DNA from 4 places in the Staphylococcus piscifermentans genome. Region 1 is predicted to be linked to each of the others. Evidence: predicted binding sites of a transcription regulator. Region 1 holds the regulator's gene; each other region holds the start of a gene.
The links. The regulator Rex, encoded in region 1, represses fermentation and respiration genes when NADH is low (regulators of the CRP and FNR family bind a similar motif). The targets are predictions, from matches to a motif close to TTGTGAAATATTTCACAA.
Positions count from the first base shown of each region.

Region 2: the regulator Rex is predicted to act here: its motif matches at 2,064-2,081, upstream of adhE (bifunctional acetaldehyde-CoA/alcohol dehydrogenase).
Region 3: the regulator Rex is predicted to act here: its motif matches at 1,489-1,506, upstream of CKV71_RS03430 (formate/nitrite transporter family protein).
Region 4: the regulator Rex is predicted to act here: its motif matches at 993-1,010, upstream of arcA (arginine deiminase).

Region 1 is NZ_LT906447.1:1,068,966-1,072,185, forward strand. Features, by position in the region: gene CKV71_RS04790 (ABC-F family ATP-binding cassette domain-containing protein) at 1-1,139, opposite strand, end outside; gene CKV71_RS04795 (redox-sensing transcriptional repressor Rex) at 1,676-2,320, shown strand; gene CKV71_RS04800 (sulfurtransferase TusA family protein) at 2,483-2,707, opposite strand; gene CKV71_RS04805 (YeeE/YedE family protein) at 2,734-3,220, opposite strand, start outside.
Region 2 is NZ_LT906447.1:489,404-492,623, reverse strand. Features, by position in the region: gene adhE (bifunctional acetaldehyde-CoA/alcohol dehydrogenase) at 1-1,973, opposite strand, end outside; gene CKV71_RS01935 (DoxX family protein) at 2,353-2,706, opposite strand; gene fmdA (formamidase) at 2,900-3,220, shown strand, end outside.
Region 3 is NZ_LT906447.1:817,376-820,595, reverse strand. Features, by position in the region: gene CKV71_RS03435 (amino acid permease) at 1-852, opposite strand, end outside; gene CKV71_RS03430 (formate/nitrite transporter family protein) at 1,607-2,431, shown strand; gene CKV71_RS03425 (hypothetical protein) at 2,498-2,851, shown strand; gene CKV71_RS03420 (hypothetical protein) at 2,848-3,030, shown strand; gene CKV71_RS03415 (hypothetical protein) at 3,141-3,220, opposite strand, start outside.
Region 4 is NZ_LT906447.1:553,092-556,311, forward strand. Features, by position in the region: gene CKV71_RS02195 (hotdog family protein) at 127-639, shown strand; gene arcA (arginine deiminase) at 1,067-2,302, shown strand; gene arcD (arginine-ornithine antiporter) at 2,570-3,220, shown strand, end outside.

The sequences.
Region 1 (3,220 bases):
AGACGCTCAGCAATTGTTTTGATAAAAGTAGACTTACCTATACCATTGGGTCCGATGACTGCAATATGGTCGCCTTTTGTGACTTCAAGTGTTATAGGGGAAGTCACAGGATGATGGTCATAACCGATTTCTAAGTTGCGAATATGATAGACATCGTTGCCGGTATTGCGATCGAAAGCAAATTGAATATTAGCGCTTCGTGCATCTAACATGGGTTTGTCTATACGTTCGATTTTTTCTAATACTTTACGTCGGCTTTTTGCCATTCCGCTAGTCGAAGCACGTGTAATATTCTTTTCCACGAACGTTTCAAGACGTTTGATTTCAGCTTGTTGCCGCTCATATTCTTGCATGCGTTTTTCATAATATTGGTCACGTTGTGTAATGAATTTACTGTAGTTACCAACATAATGTTGGACGGCTCCTAAAGCTACGTCATAGATTTGGTTGACTGTTTTATCGAGGAAGAAGCGATCGTGACTGATAATCACGATAGCGCCTTTAAAGTAATTTAAGTAATCTTCTAACCATTGTGTCGTTTCCATATCTAAATGGTTAGTTGGTTCATCTAGTAATAATAAATCAGGTTCACTTAATAACATTTGAGCTAAAGATAAACGTGTTTTTTGCCCACCGCTGAAGTCATTGACTGGTCGATGGAAGTCCTCTTCTGTAAAATCTAAACCGTGTAACACAGTTTTGATCTTGCTTTCATATTGATAACCCTCTAGGCGTTCGAATTGGTTAGAGAGGGATTCATATTTAGCCATATGTTCTTTAAATGTCTCAGTTTCATAGGCATCCGCATGTTCAGCTAACCAATTTGTTTCTGCTTGCATATCTGATTCCATTTGCTTAAGTTTCGCAAATGGTTTAGACATTTCTTCCCAAACAGTATGATTTGTATCTAAAGTCATTTGTTGTGTTAAATAACCTACTTTTAAATTTTTGATTTTTGAAATATGACCTTCATCATAATTATCCACACCAGCAATGATTTTCATTAAGGTAGATTTGCCGGCACCATTGCGACCGACAATACCGATTTTCTCATGACTCTTCACTTCGAAATGGACATCACTAAAGATTTCTTCTCCATCAAAAGATTTAGAGACATCATTTAACTGTAGTAATATCATGCCGTATTATTTACGAGATAAAGTATATGTAGAATATCTCGTAGTCCTCCTTTCTTGGCTCTTTTAATCACTTACTCTCCATTATAAGTGCTAAACTTGAATATGCCTATCAAATCTTCTTGATTTTCTGGATAGGAAAATAATACGTATTTGCATTGAAATCGAAAGTGAATATTCAATTGTATTAAATTTCTTAGGATATCATGTGTTCAAATTATATATTTAATCGTATAATGATAACTACATTGCTGAAAAATAAGTGACAAATTTAACTGTAATTTATATGGTTATTGATTAAATTGTTCATAGAAAGTTACTTTTACAGTCATTTATTTTAGGAGGTATATAAGGTATACTTAGTTAATAAAAATGCTTTATTCCTTCTTGTTTAGGAAGATTAATGTAATAACAATATAAAACAAAAACTATTTGCATATATCAATTTGTCCGTTGAGAACGTATTAAAGAACAGCTATTTCTGGGCAGTATCCTCGGAAAATTGAGAAATAGTTCAAAAGATGTGGGGGTAAACATAGATGAGTAATCAAAAAAATAATATTCCTCGTGCGACTTTAAAACGTTTGCCGCTTTATTACAGACTTGTCAATCAACTTCATGAAAAAGGCATTGACCGTGTTAATTCTAAGACAATCAGCGAGGCCTTAGATATCGATTCTGCTTCGATCAGAAGAGACTTTTCTTACTTTGGAGAACTAGGTAAGAAAGGTTACGGTTATAATGTTGAAAGTTTGTTAGAATTTTTCAAGAGTAAAATTAGTGAGCGAGACACCATTAAAATTGGTTTGGTGGGAGTAGGGAACTTAGGTAAGGCCTTGCTCTCATATAATTTCTCTATTCATGATGAAATGCTAATTACTGAGGCATTTGATGTTCGTGATGAGGTGATAGGCCAACAAATCGGCAATGTTATTGTGAATGATATGCAAGATCTTCAAAAAGTCTTGAAAAAGGCTGATTTGGATGTCGTCATACTTACAACACCAGGGCCCGCAGCACAAGAGGCTGCTGACCAACTCGTGCAGAGTGATGTCAAAGGAATCATGAATTTCACACCCGTACGTATTGATGTCCCAGATGATGTATCAGTTCATCAAATAGATTTAGGGATTGAATTACAATCCTTGTTGTTCTTTATGAATAATTTACGAAATAATAGCTAAAAAAGAGGAGTATCGAGACGGAAATAATGTTAACAAAAATTATTCGGTCAATTCTCCTCGGCAAAGCTATTGTTATTAAAAATAGAGCTGGGACCTCATACGAAGTCCCAGCTCATTTTATTTGAGTGTGGAATGATATCCATTCTCTATTTTAATAAATTTTTAAGCTTTTTGAACTGTAATTGTCCAAGAAGCATCTCCAAGTTGTTCATAATTGGTTACTGGATAATTCTTTTCAGCTGCCCAATTCGGAATCGCTTCTGTTGCTTGTGTGCAGTCGAAGTCAATTTTCAACTCATCACCGATTTGCAACTCTTCCATTTTCTTTTGTGCTTCAATTAGCGGGAAAGGACAAACCATTCCTACTGTACCGAGTTCGTATAACATGTAAACACTCCTTAATAAGTTTCAAATTATGATTGTGCTGCAGGACGTGCTGCATTTTGATGAGAAGACTTTTGTGCGGCCTTCATAGGTTTGACGAATAAGAAGTAACTCATAAACCATGTACCCAAAATCATAGCAGCTAAAGCAATCCAGCCTTGCCATGATAGAGCTGCTGTAGCTACTAAACCATTTCCGATTGAGCATCCGCCAGCTACAGAAGCGCCGAATCCCATAAAGGCACCGCCGATAACGCTGTTACGCAATGTTTTCTTATCTGGAAGTCTCCAAGCGAATTCTCTGGATCCTTTGGCTGCGATATATGAGCCGATGAAAATACCAAGTACTAAGAACACTCCCCAGTCTAAGAAAGAAGTTTTACCTGACAAAATAAATTGTACAAGGTTAGAAGAAGGTGTTGTAATACCTAATCCGCCTTCACGTCCAGTTGAGTAACTCATCGGCCATGCAAGTAAAGCTATTAATCCGACTGCAATGGCAGCAATGAAAGGATGG
Region 2 (3,220 bases), 580 kb from region 1:
TGCGGATCAATAATGGCAACATCTGGTGTTAATGCATAATCAGCTAATGGATATTTCACGTGTGTTTCGCTATCTGTAATAACCGCAAATGGTGTCACTTCTGAACCTGTTCCTGAAGTTGTCGGGATGCAGACTAATTTAGCTTTTTTAGCTGGTGCAATACGATAAGCACGTTTGCGAATATCTAAGAATTTTTGTTTAGCACCGAAGAATGAGAGATCTGGATGCTCATAGAAGACCCACATACCTTTGGCAGCGTCCATTGCAGAACCTCCACCTAACGCGATAATTGTATCAGGTTGGAATTCGTTCATCATGTCTAAGCCTTTGTAAACTGTATTCGTAGAAGGATTTGGTTCCACCTGGCTGAAGACTTTGACATCTACAGTATTTTGACGACGTGACAACACATCTTGGATGCGACGTACATAGCCTAAATCAACCATACCAGGGTCAGTTACAATCATGACACGTTCTACTTCTTTCATATGTTCTAAATATAGCAATGAATTTTTTTCGAAGAAGACTTTAGCCGGCAATTTAAACCATTGCATATTATCTCTCCTTTTAGCAATTGTTTTCACGTTAATCAAATCTACTGCAGTTACGTTATGTGATACAGAGTTATGACCGTAAGATCCGCAGCCAAGCGTTAACGAAGGAATCATTTCATTATAGAGATTTCCGATTCCCCCTTGTGCCGAAGGAGAGTTTACAAGCACACGACAAGCATTCATACGAAAAGCGTATTTTTCTTGTACCTCTTTATCTTGTGAATGAATCACAGCGGTATGGCCGAGACCACCCAACTCTAGCATACCTTCACAAAGTTCAAATCCATCTTTATGGTTATCTGCTTTGACCATTGCAAGTACGGGCGATAATTTTTCTCGAGAAAGCGGATAATCAGGGCCAACTCCTTCTAATTCTGCAATTAAAATTTTCGTTCCTTTTGGTACATTAAGACCAACAGAAGCTGCAATCGTTTCAGCTGACTTGCCGACGATATCTGCGTTTACTGCACAGCGATCTTCACGCATAACGATACCTTCTAATTTTGGTAATTCTTCTTTTGTCACAAAATAACATTGATGTGCTTGGAATTCTTTTTTTACGTCATCATAAATTTCTTTATCCACGATGACCCCTTGTTCAGAAGCACATATCATGCCATTATCAAAGGTTTTCGATACAATCACGTCGTTGACAGCACGTTTGATTTTCGCAGTTTTTTCAATATAAGCAGGCACATTCCCGGGACCTACGCCCAATGCTGGTTTACCTGTTGAATATGCAGACTTGACCATTCCTGCACCACCTGTAGCAAGCACTAAAGCTACTTTCTCATGATTCATTAATAACTTCGTTGCTTCTAAAGAAGGCTGATCAATCCATTGAATAATATTTTTTGGAGCGCCTGCTTTAACAGCTGCATCATATACTACTTGCGCTGCAGCGACTGAGGATTGTTGTGCACTTGGATGAAAAGCAAAGATAATCGGGTTTCCAGTTTTAATAGCAATGATAGATTTGAAAATAGTAGTAGAAGTCGGATTCGTTGTAGGCGTTACTCCGCAAATCACCCCGACTGGAGATCCGACGAATGTCAGACCACGTTGCTCATCTTCTCCGATAACTCCAATAGTTTTATCATATTTTGTAGCATTCCAAATATATTCAGAAGCATACAAGTTCTTAATCGCTTTATCTTCGTAAATACCTCGTCCTGTTTCTTCACATGCCATTTTAGCAAGTTCCATATGCTTATCGACAGCGGCCATCGCCATACAATGGACAATGTGATCTATCTTCTCTTGAGGTAAGGCTGCTAAATCATGAAGTGCTTGCAAGCCATTATCAGCTAAGCGGTTAATAGTTTCTTCAATATTATTAACTTCCGGCTTTGCTTTAGACGTTTTACTTTCTGCTGGTTGAACTGATACTTTCTTCGATTGTTCGGCTGATGTTGTCATCATCCATTCCTCCTCATGAAACAATTACACTAGTTTCGAAAATAACTTCTTTAAGCCTTTGCTGACACTGCTAAGTTTATACATTTAAGTTTGTGAATTAATTCACAAATAGAATATATCTTTTTCCAGATCTTGTAAACTCATTTCTAGAACAATCAGATCAAACTTTTACAACTTTATGAACAGCGACTTAACGAGTGGGAATTGACGAGAGGCTTAACTAAAGCAATGGAAATGTTTTCAATTCCTAGCAGAAATATTGAAGTATGAGCATAAATTTTTTGAGGCTTACATAGAAAGCTATTCTTATTTTGATGGAATTATTTAAAAAGAAAACCTGATTCTGTCTATCTAGAGAATCAGGTTTCACAATATAAATTTATAGTTTTTTCACAATCCACATAAGTACGAATTGTAATGGCAATCTGCCGTAAAGTCCCCATTTCGGAACTTCTTGATCGCCTAGTGGTAATTTTTTGCGTGCCATGTAGATATTGGCTGGAAAGACTGCTAGCAGGAATGCGTTGATGGCGCGTTTAGTCCATTTGCATGGTCGTTTCCAAAATAGCAGTATGCCGAAAATGATTTCGAACACGCCTGTAACGTAAACTGCTGTTTTGCGCAGCGGTAAATATTTAGGCACGATATTTGTAAAGCCGTCCGGTGCCACAAAGTGCATGACACCTGCTGTGCCGAATAGGCCGCCGATTAAAAATCTTAGAATTTTCTTCACTGGAAATCCCTCCTCTCTTCTATTAATACCACATCGATCTTAGTTTTATCTACATATCAATTTACGGTTTCTTAAAAATATTTACAAAAATTTCTGAATATTTGGTTTAATAAGTAACTTTTTGAGGAATAAAACTTCTAGTACGGCAGAATTCTTTTCAGTCACAAATTTATTTCGACAAGGGGGTAGGCGAATGCCTAAGAAATTATTTAGTGTAGATTTGAATAAAAAAATGGATCAACAGGCTCATCCTGGACATAATCGGTGGCATCCAGATATTCCAGCAGTCTTTTCAGTAGACCCAGGAGAGTCTTTCCGTATGGAATGTTTAGACTGGACAGATGGTCAAGTCGGCAACAATGACGATCCAAGTGATATTAAATATGTGAATTTGAACCGTGTTCATGTATTAAGCGGTCCAGTTCATGTCAATGGTGTTGAACCCGGCGACTTATTAGTGGTAGATATCTTAGATATTGGAGCTTTTCCTGAACATGAATGGGGATTCAACGGT
Region 3 (3,220 bases), 250 kb from region 1:
TAAACCAGCCGCAAATGTAATGCCTACTTTTGCAAATGTTTGTGTAAATGGACTACCGATACTGCCAAGTTGATCCCAAGGATAAACTGTTACGATTACAAAAATTGCACCAATATAGAAAATTAAAATACGCCAGATAACACCGTTAACTGCTTTTTTAATATTCTTTTGAGGGTCTTTCGTTTCTCCTGCTGTAATCCCTATCAATTCTACCCCTTGATAAGATCCTACAACAATAGATAAAGCAAAGAAGAAGCCGACCCAGCCATTTGGCATAAATCCACCGTGTGACCATAAGTTAGAAAGACCAATTGCATGGCCACCATTACCTAGGCCGAAGAAAATCAGACCGAAGCCTGCAATAATCATTAAAATAATAGTTATAATCTTAATCATCGCAAACCAGAATTCAAATTCTCCGAAAGCTTTAACAGAGGCTAAGTTCGCACCTGCTAATAAAACGATAACAATCACTCCTGGAATCCATTCCGGTAATTCCGGGAACCAATATCGCATGTATTCCCCAACCGCAATGACTTCACTCATACCCACTACTACCCATTGGAAAATGTTGCTCCAAGCTGTTAAATATCCAGCCACTGGATGAATATAATCACTTGCAAAGTTTGCAAATGAACCCGTTGTTGGATGTAAATAAACCATTTCTCCCATTGCTCGCATGACCAAGAATAAAAATATACCTACAATCAGATAAGCAAAGATAACTGACGGCCCTGTCCATTTAATTGTGCTCGTTGCACCCATGAATAAACCTACGCCGATTGTGCCGCCTAAAGCGATCATTTGTATCTGTCTAGAGCTTAATCCCCGTTTTAATTGAGTTTCTTCCATTAGAAAATACCCCTTCTCTTTAACAAAATTTCCAGGCTCAGTCTTATTTCGATATTTCAACCCCGAATTAATTCCAATCGCTATCTTATTATCCGGTTCCCCTTTTTATGTCTGAAGATTGCGAAAAATAAATCAACTAAATATCTTATTTATATCGAAAGTAGCTCCTACGCCTAATGAGACTAATTATACTATAAAATTCTATGATTAAAACATAAAATTTACACTTTTATGTATGCGCTTTCATTTTTTTATTCACAATAAATCAAACATACAGTCATCATAGTATTTCATGTAAATCGCACTCATCACAATATTGAATCCTTCAAGTTTTGAAAATAACTCTCATTGTCGTTGCAGTTCTTTTATTATTTCCAATCCTTTTTATAAGACTTTCATATTATTTTGATATTATAGCACGGAATTTGTTTAACATGCAATCTGACTTTTTGAATTTTCAGTATAATAGTTTATTATCGCTTGACATTGATTCTCTTCTTTTTCATTATATTACTCCTTTCTCTTGAGAAAAACTGCTTGATTAATTGGCACCAAATTAATTTGCTTGCTTTAATACTAGTAAATTTAAAATTTTTCACGATTCAGACATAATTAGCAAAATTACCCAAAAGTTATTTGTGAAAGTATTCACAAAAACGAACTTTCCAATTATAATAAATGCATTGCAAAAGTTGAAATTGCTCTCAACACATAAATCGAGAAGTTACCTTCTCAAATACAAGGAGTTTTTGGGATGAATCGTGAAAAGAATATCCGTTGGGATAAGGTATTTTATGGACGTCAGTGGGTTAAGGATGTTGTGGAAACCATCCGTACAAAAGACGTGCTGCAAGCGACATTTATGCGCCGTTATTTATTGCGTGCGATGATGGCTGGTTTTATTATTAGTATCATTTCAGTATTTGTGCTTGCAATTAAAGCCAGTTTAATAGGTCAAGCAAGTCCTGGCATTGTAAATATTGTAGGTTCTATTGCCTTCAGTTTTGCATTGGTTCTCATTTTGTTTACTAACTCAGAATTATTAACTAGTAACTTTATGTATTTTACAGTAGGAATGTACTATCGCGTTATTAAACCTTGGCGGGTATTCAAAATATTCATGCTCTGCTTCCTAGGTAATATCTTAGGCGCATTAGTTTTCTTCTTAATTTTGCGCATGAGCGACAGCATGACACCTGACATGTTGAAGCAGCTTTCGGAAGTTATTCATCATAAAACTATGACTGCTAATTTCTTAGAATTACTGGCTAAAGGTATTTTTGCCAACTTCTTTATTAATATTTCATTAGTTATTGCCATGCAGATAGATGATATTCTAGCTAAAATGTTTGTCATGATGTTCGGAGTAGCGGTATTCGCATTTATGGGCTATGAACACGTCGTTTATAACGCTTGTCTATTTATCGGCGGACTTATCTATCATGTGGATGTTTTACATTTTTGGCCGGCAGTACTTAATATTATCGCAGCCTTTATCGGCAACTATATCGGTGGCGGCCTTATCATTGGTCTGTTCTATGCTTTCTTGAATGATCATCATCAATTTGAAAAAGAATGATTTATACAGGTCCTTTCTATTGATATGTTATAATTTGACTAATCATGTTGAAAGGAGACGTCAGAAATGACTAAACAAATTGTCTCACGCGCTATTTTATATACATTTATCTTCGGAGCATTATTCTTCTTTCTGAATCGTATGAACAGCCACGAAACTGTGATGCATACTTTACTGCTGTCTATCCTAGCTGTAGCAGCATTCGGAATTTGTTATATTGCCATGTTCAGCGCGTTGACTTCTCCAGCTAGAAAAATAAAATTCGGTATCGTCCTCCCAATTACCGTTATCCTCGGTATCGTTATCGGTCAGATCACAGGACATATGAAAATCGGAGTAGGCGCAGGTGTTATCTGTGGTATTGTTATTGCATTTCTCTGGGACCTATTATCAAAAGACAGAAATGGAGAATCTGAATGAAAATTATACTCATCGTTATTGTTATCATACTTTTAATCGCAAACTTGATACCAAATTATATGATGTATAAACGTTTAAAAGAAAACGGTGAAGCAACTTCACGTCGTGCTTTGATGATTGGTATAGATGCGATATTACTTTTATTAATCGTAGTCGGATTATATTTTGCAACTAAATAATATATCGGGAGTTGAGACATTTTTGAATGTCTTAACTCTTTTTTCTGCTATAGCTGAATTTTATAAAAAAGCGGACCTAGAACAAAATTTTGTCCCAGTCCCGCTCCCCCTTACATCTTTCCTTTTAAAATTAAGATATAACAAAGATATGCAGTAATAAGATAAATCGTGGAGCCTACCATAAAGGCTC
Region 4 (3,220 bases), 520 kb from region 1:
TTCGCAAGCTTTCAACCCTATCATCATCAAAATCTGCTCCTGCGGAAAAAGAAAATCCGCAAACGTCGTCCGCTGTCTGCCGGGGTAACCTATCATGCAGAGTTGGACTGCCGGAGCAAACGAGAATTGAAGCACATGACGCATTGTCGTTATCAATTGACAGTTGCCGATACAGAAGGCATTGCTATTGAAATCGTCACTGAATTTGTAGTCGTAACAGACACAGCGAACAAGCGAGATACAGCAGGGGTGCGTGCAGGCGCGGCACAGCGCGAGGCACGCCCAGACGCAGAAATAAGCCATGCTCATGCATTGCAGTTAAATATAGAGTGGCCACGCGTCCTGCAATATTTAGAAGATGTGGAAGATGATAATCCTGTGCATCCGGAAACCAAGATTGTGCCAGGTGACTATATTGCAATGTTGATTCTGCAATATTGGGAGGACGCGCAAACAGATTCTTTTTCAACAGAAGCTAAGGCCATTACGGGCGGTTATAAAGCGATTGACTTGAGGTTTAAACAGCCGATGTATGCAAGTGATACGTTAGTAGGAGAAGCGGAAATTGAAGCGGGTCAGTTAATAGTGACAGTATACAATCAGTTTGGAACGCCTTGCATGGTCTTCCAGTGCCGATAAGTAGTGAGCAGACGAGTGCTCATTTTGCATAAACTTAAGAAGAGTAGAATTGCACATTCATCCAGTGCTTTCTGCTCTTTTTTTATTTTGTAAGCGCGTGTATTCAATGCAATAAGCATTAATAATCATTCGAATATTAGAAGGAAGCTTATTAATCCAGGCGTTTTGTCGATTTACCGCAGCCATAATGAATATATTTTCTAAAAAATGAATAAAATACTTTTTCGAGAAATTTCGGCAATTGGAAAATGTATAAAACTGCGGTATATGCATAAAAATCGCTCAAATTTGTAGTAATTATACAAAATAATGCAATGAATAAATGCAGCAGTGTGAAAATAGCAACAATACTCATGTGATTAGATTCACATAAGAGGATCGTGCAAGGGCTTACAATGTAGACAAATAGAACAAGGAGGTTTCACAAATGAATGAACATCCAATTAAAGTAAACAGTGAGATCGGCAAATTGAAAACGGTATTACTTAAACGCCCTGGTAAAGAATTAGAAAATTTAGTGCCTGAGTATCTTGGTGAATTGTTATTTGATGATATCCCATACTTGAAAGTAGCACAAGAAGAACATGATAAATTCGCGCAAACATTACGCGATGAAGGTATAGAAGTCGTTTATCTTGAAGATTTAGCAGCTGAAGCGATTGAAGATCCTGAAGTACGTAAACAATTTATTGATGATGTCTTAGCAGAATCAGAAGAAACATTATTAGGCCATGAAGATGCAGTGAAAGCCTTATTCGAAGACTTAGACAATAAAGAATTAGTAGAAAAAGTAATGGCAGGTGTGCGTAAAGAAGAAGTTGAAACAGGACATACACACTTAGTTGAATATGTAGATGATTCTTATCCATTCTACATGAACCCAATGCCTAACTTATACTTCACGCGTGACCCGCAAGCATCTATCGGCAACGGCATGACAGTCAACCGTATGTATTGGCCAGCACGCCGCAGAGAATCTATTTTCTTCACATATATCTTGAAACATCATCCACGTTTCAAAGATGCAGATGTACCAGTTTGGTTAGACCGCAACTCACCATACAATATTGAAGGCGGAGATGAACTTGTATTATCTGAAGAAGTAGTAGCGGTAGGTATTTCTGAAAGAACTTCAGCACAAGCCATTGAAAAATTAGCGCGTCAAATCTTTGCGAACCCTGAATCTAAAATTAAAAAAATCGTAGCCATTGAAATTGCGAATACACGTGCATTCATGCATTTAGATACAGTATTCACAATGATCGATTACGACAAATTTACCATCCACTCTGCAATCGAGAAAAAAGGCGACGACATGAATATCTTCACAATCGAACCAAGTGACGATGGCAAAGATATTAAAATTACTAAAACTTCTAACTTAAAAGAGACATTAAAAGATGCCTTAGGTTTAGATGATATTACATTCATTCCAACTGGTGACGGCGACCGTATCGTTGGTCCACGTGAACAATGGAATGACGGTTCAAACACTTTAACAATCCGCCCAGGGGTGGTAGTCACTTACGACCGCAACTATGTATCTAACCAATTATTACGTGATAACGGCATCAAAGTTATTGAAATTACAGGTAGTGAATTGGTTCGCGGAAGAGGGGGCCCTCGTTGCATGAGCCAACCTTTATACCGCGAAGATATCTAATTTCAAAGTGATGACGAGGCTTTAAGTAAAATGGATTGCAGCAATAGAGGTAGTTCGAAGTCTTTGCTTAAAGTCTAGTTATCTATTATCAATACTGCTTTGAAAAAATAAATCTATGACGACAACAGTCGCAGAATAGCCCGTGTATTAAAGAAGACCGCACGAAAAAACTATTAAAGCAGTATGCGTCAAAAACTGAATAAATTGACAACACATACTTAGGGACGAAAAAGCAGTAGAGCTCTAAGTATTAAAGGAGTTTTGAAAATGAGCGAACAATTAGAACAAAATAAACTCAGTAAAACAGCTTTAATCGGTTTGGTCATTGGTTCCATGATCGGCGGCGGTGCCTTCAACATTCTTTCAGACATGGGCGGCAAAGCTGGTGGATTAGCAATTATCATCGGTTGGATTATTACAGCTATCGGTATGATTTCTTTAGCCTTTGTGTTCCAAAACTTAACCAATAAACGACCTGATTTAGACGGCGGGATTTACAGTTATGCCCGTGCAGGTTTCGGTGACTTCGTCGGTTTCTCTAGTGCATGGGGATATTGGTTTGCTGCCTTCTTAGGTAACGTAGCTTATGCGACTTTATTGATGTCAGCAGTCGGCAATTTCTTCCCGATATTTAAAGGCGGTAACACACTTCCTAGTATTATCGTAGCCTCCATCTTACTATGGGGTGTACATTTCTTGATTTTACGCGGTGTAGAAACAGCCGCTTTAATCAATAGCATTGTAACAGTTGCTAAATTAATTCCGATTTTCTTGGCTATCGTTTGTATGTTGGTAGCATTCCATTTTGACACTTTTATGGCAGGATTTGCCGGAATGAAAGGCAACATTGCTTTACCGCTTAACTTTTCAAATATTATGGAACAAGTAAAAAGCACTATGTTAATTACAGTGTGGGTC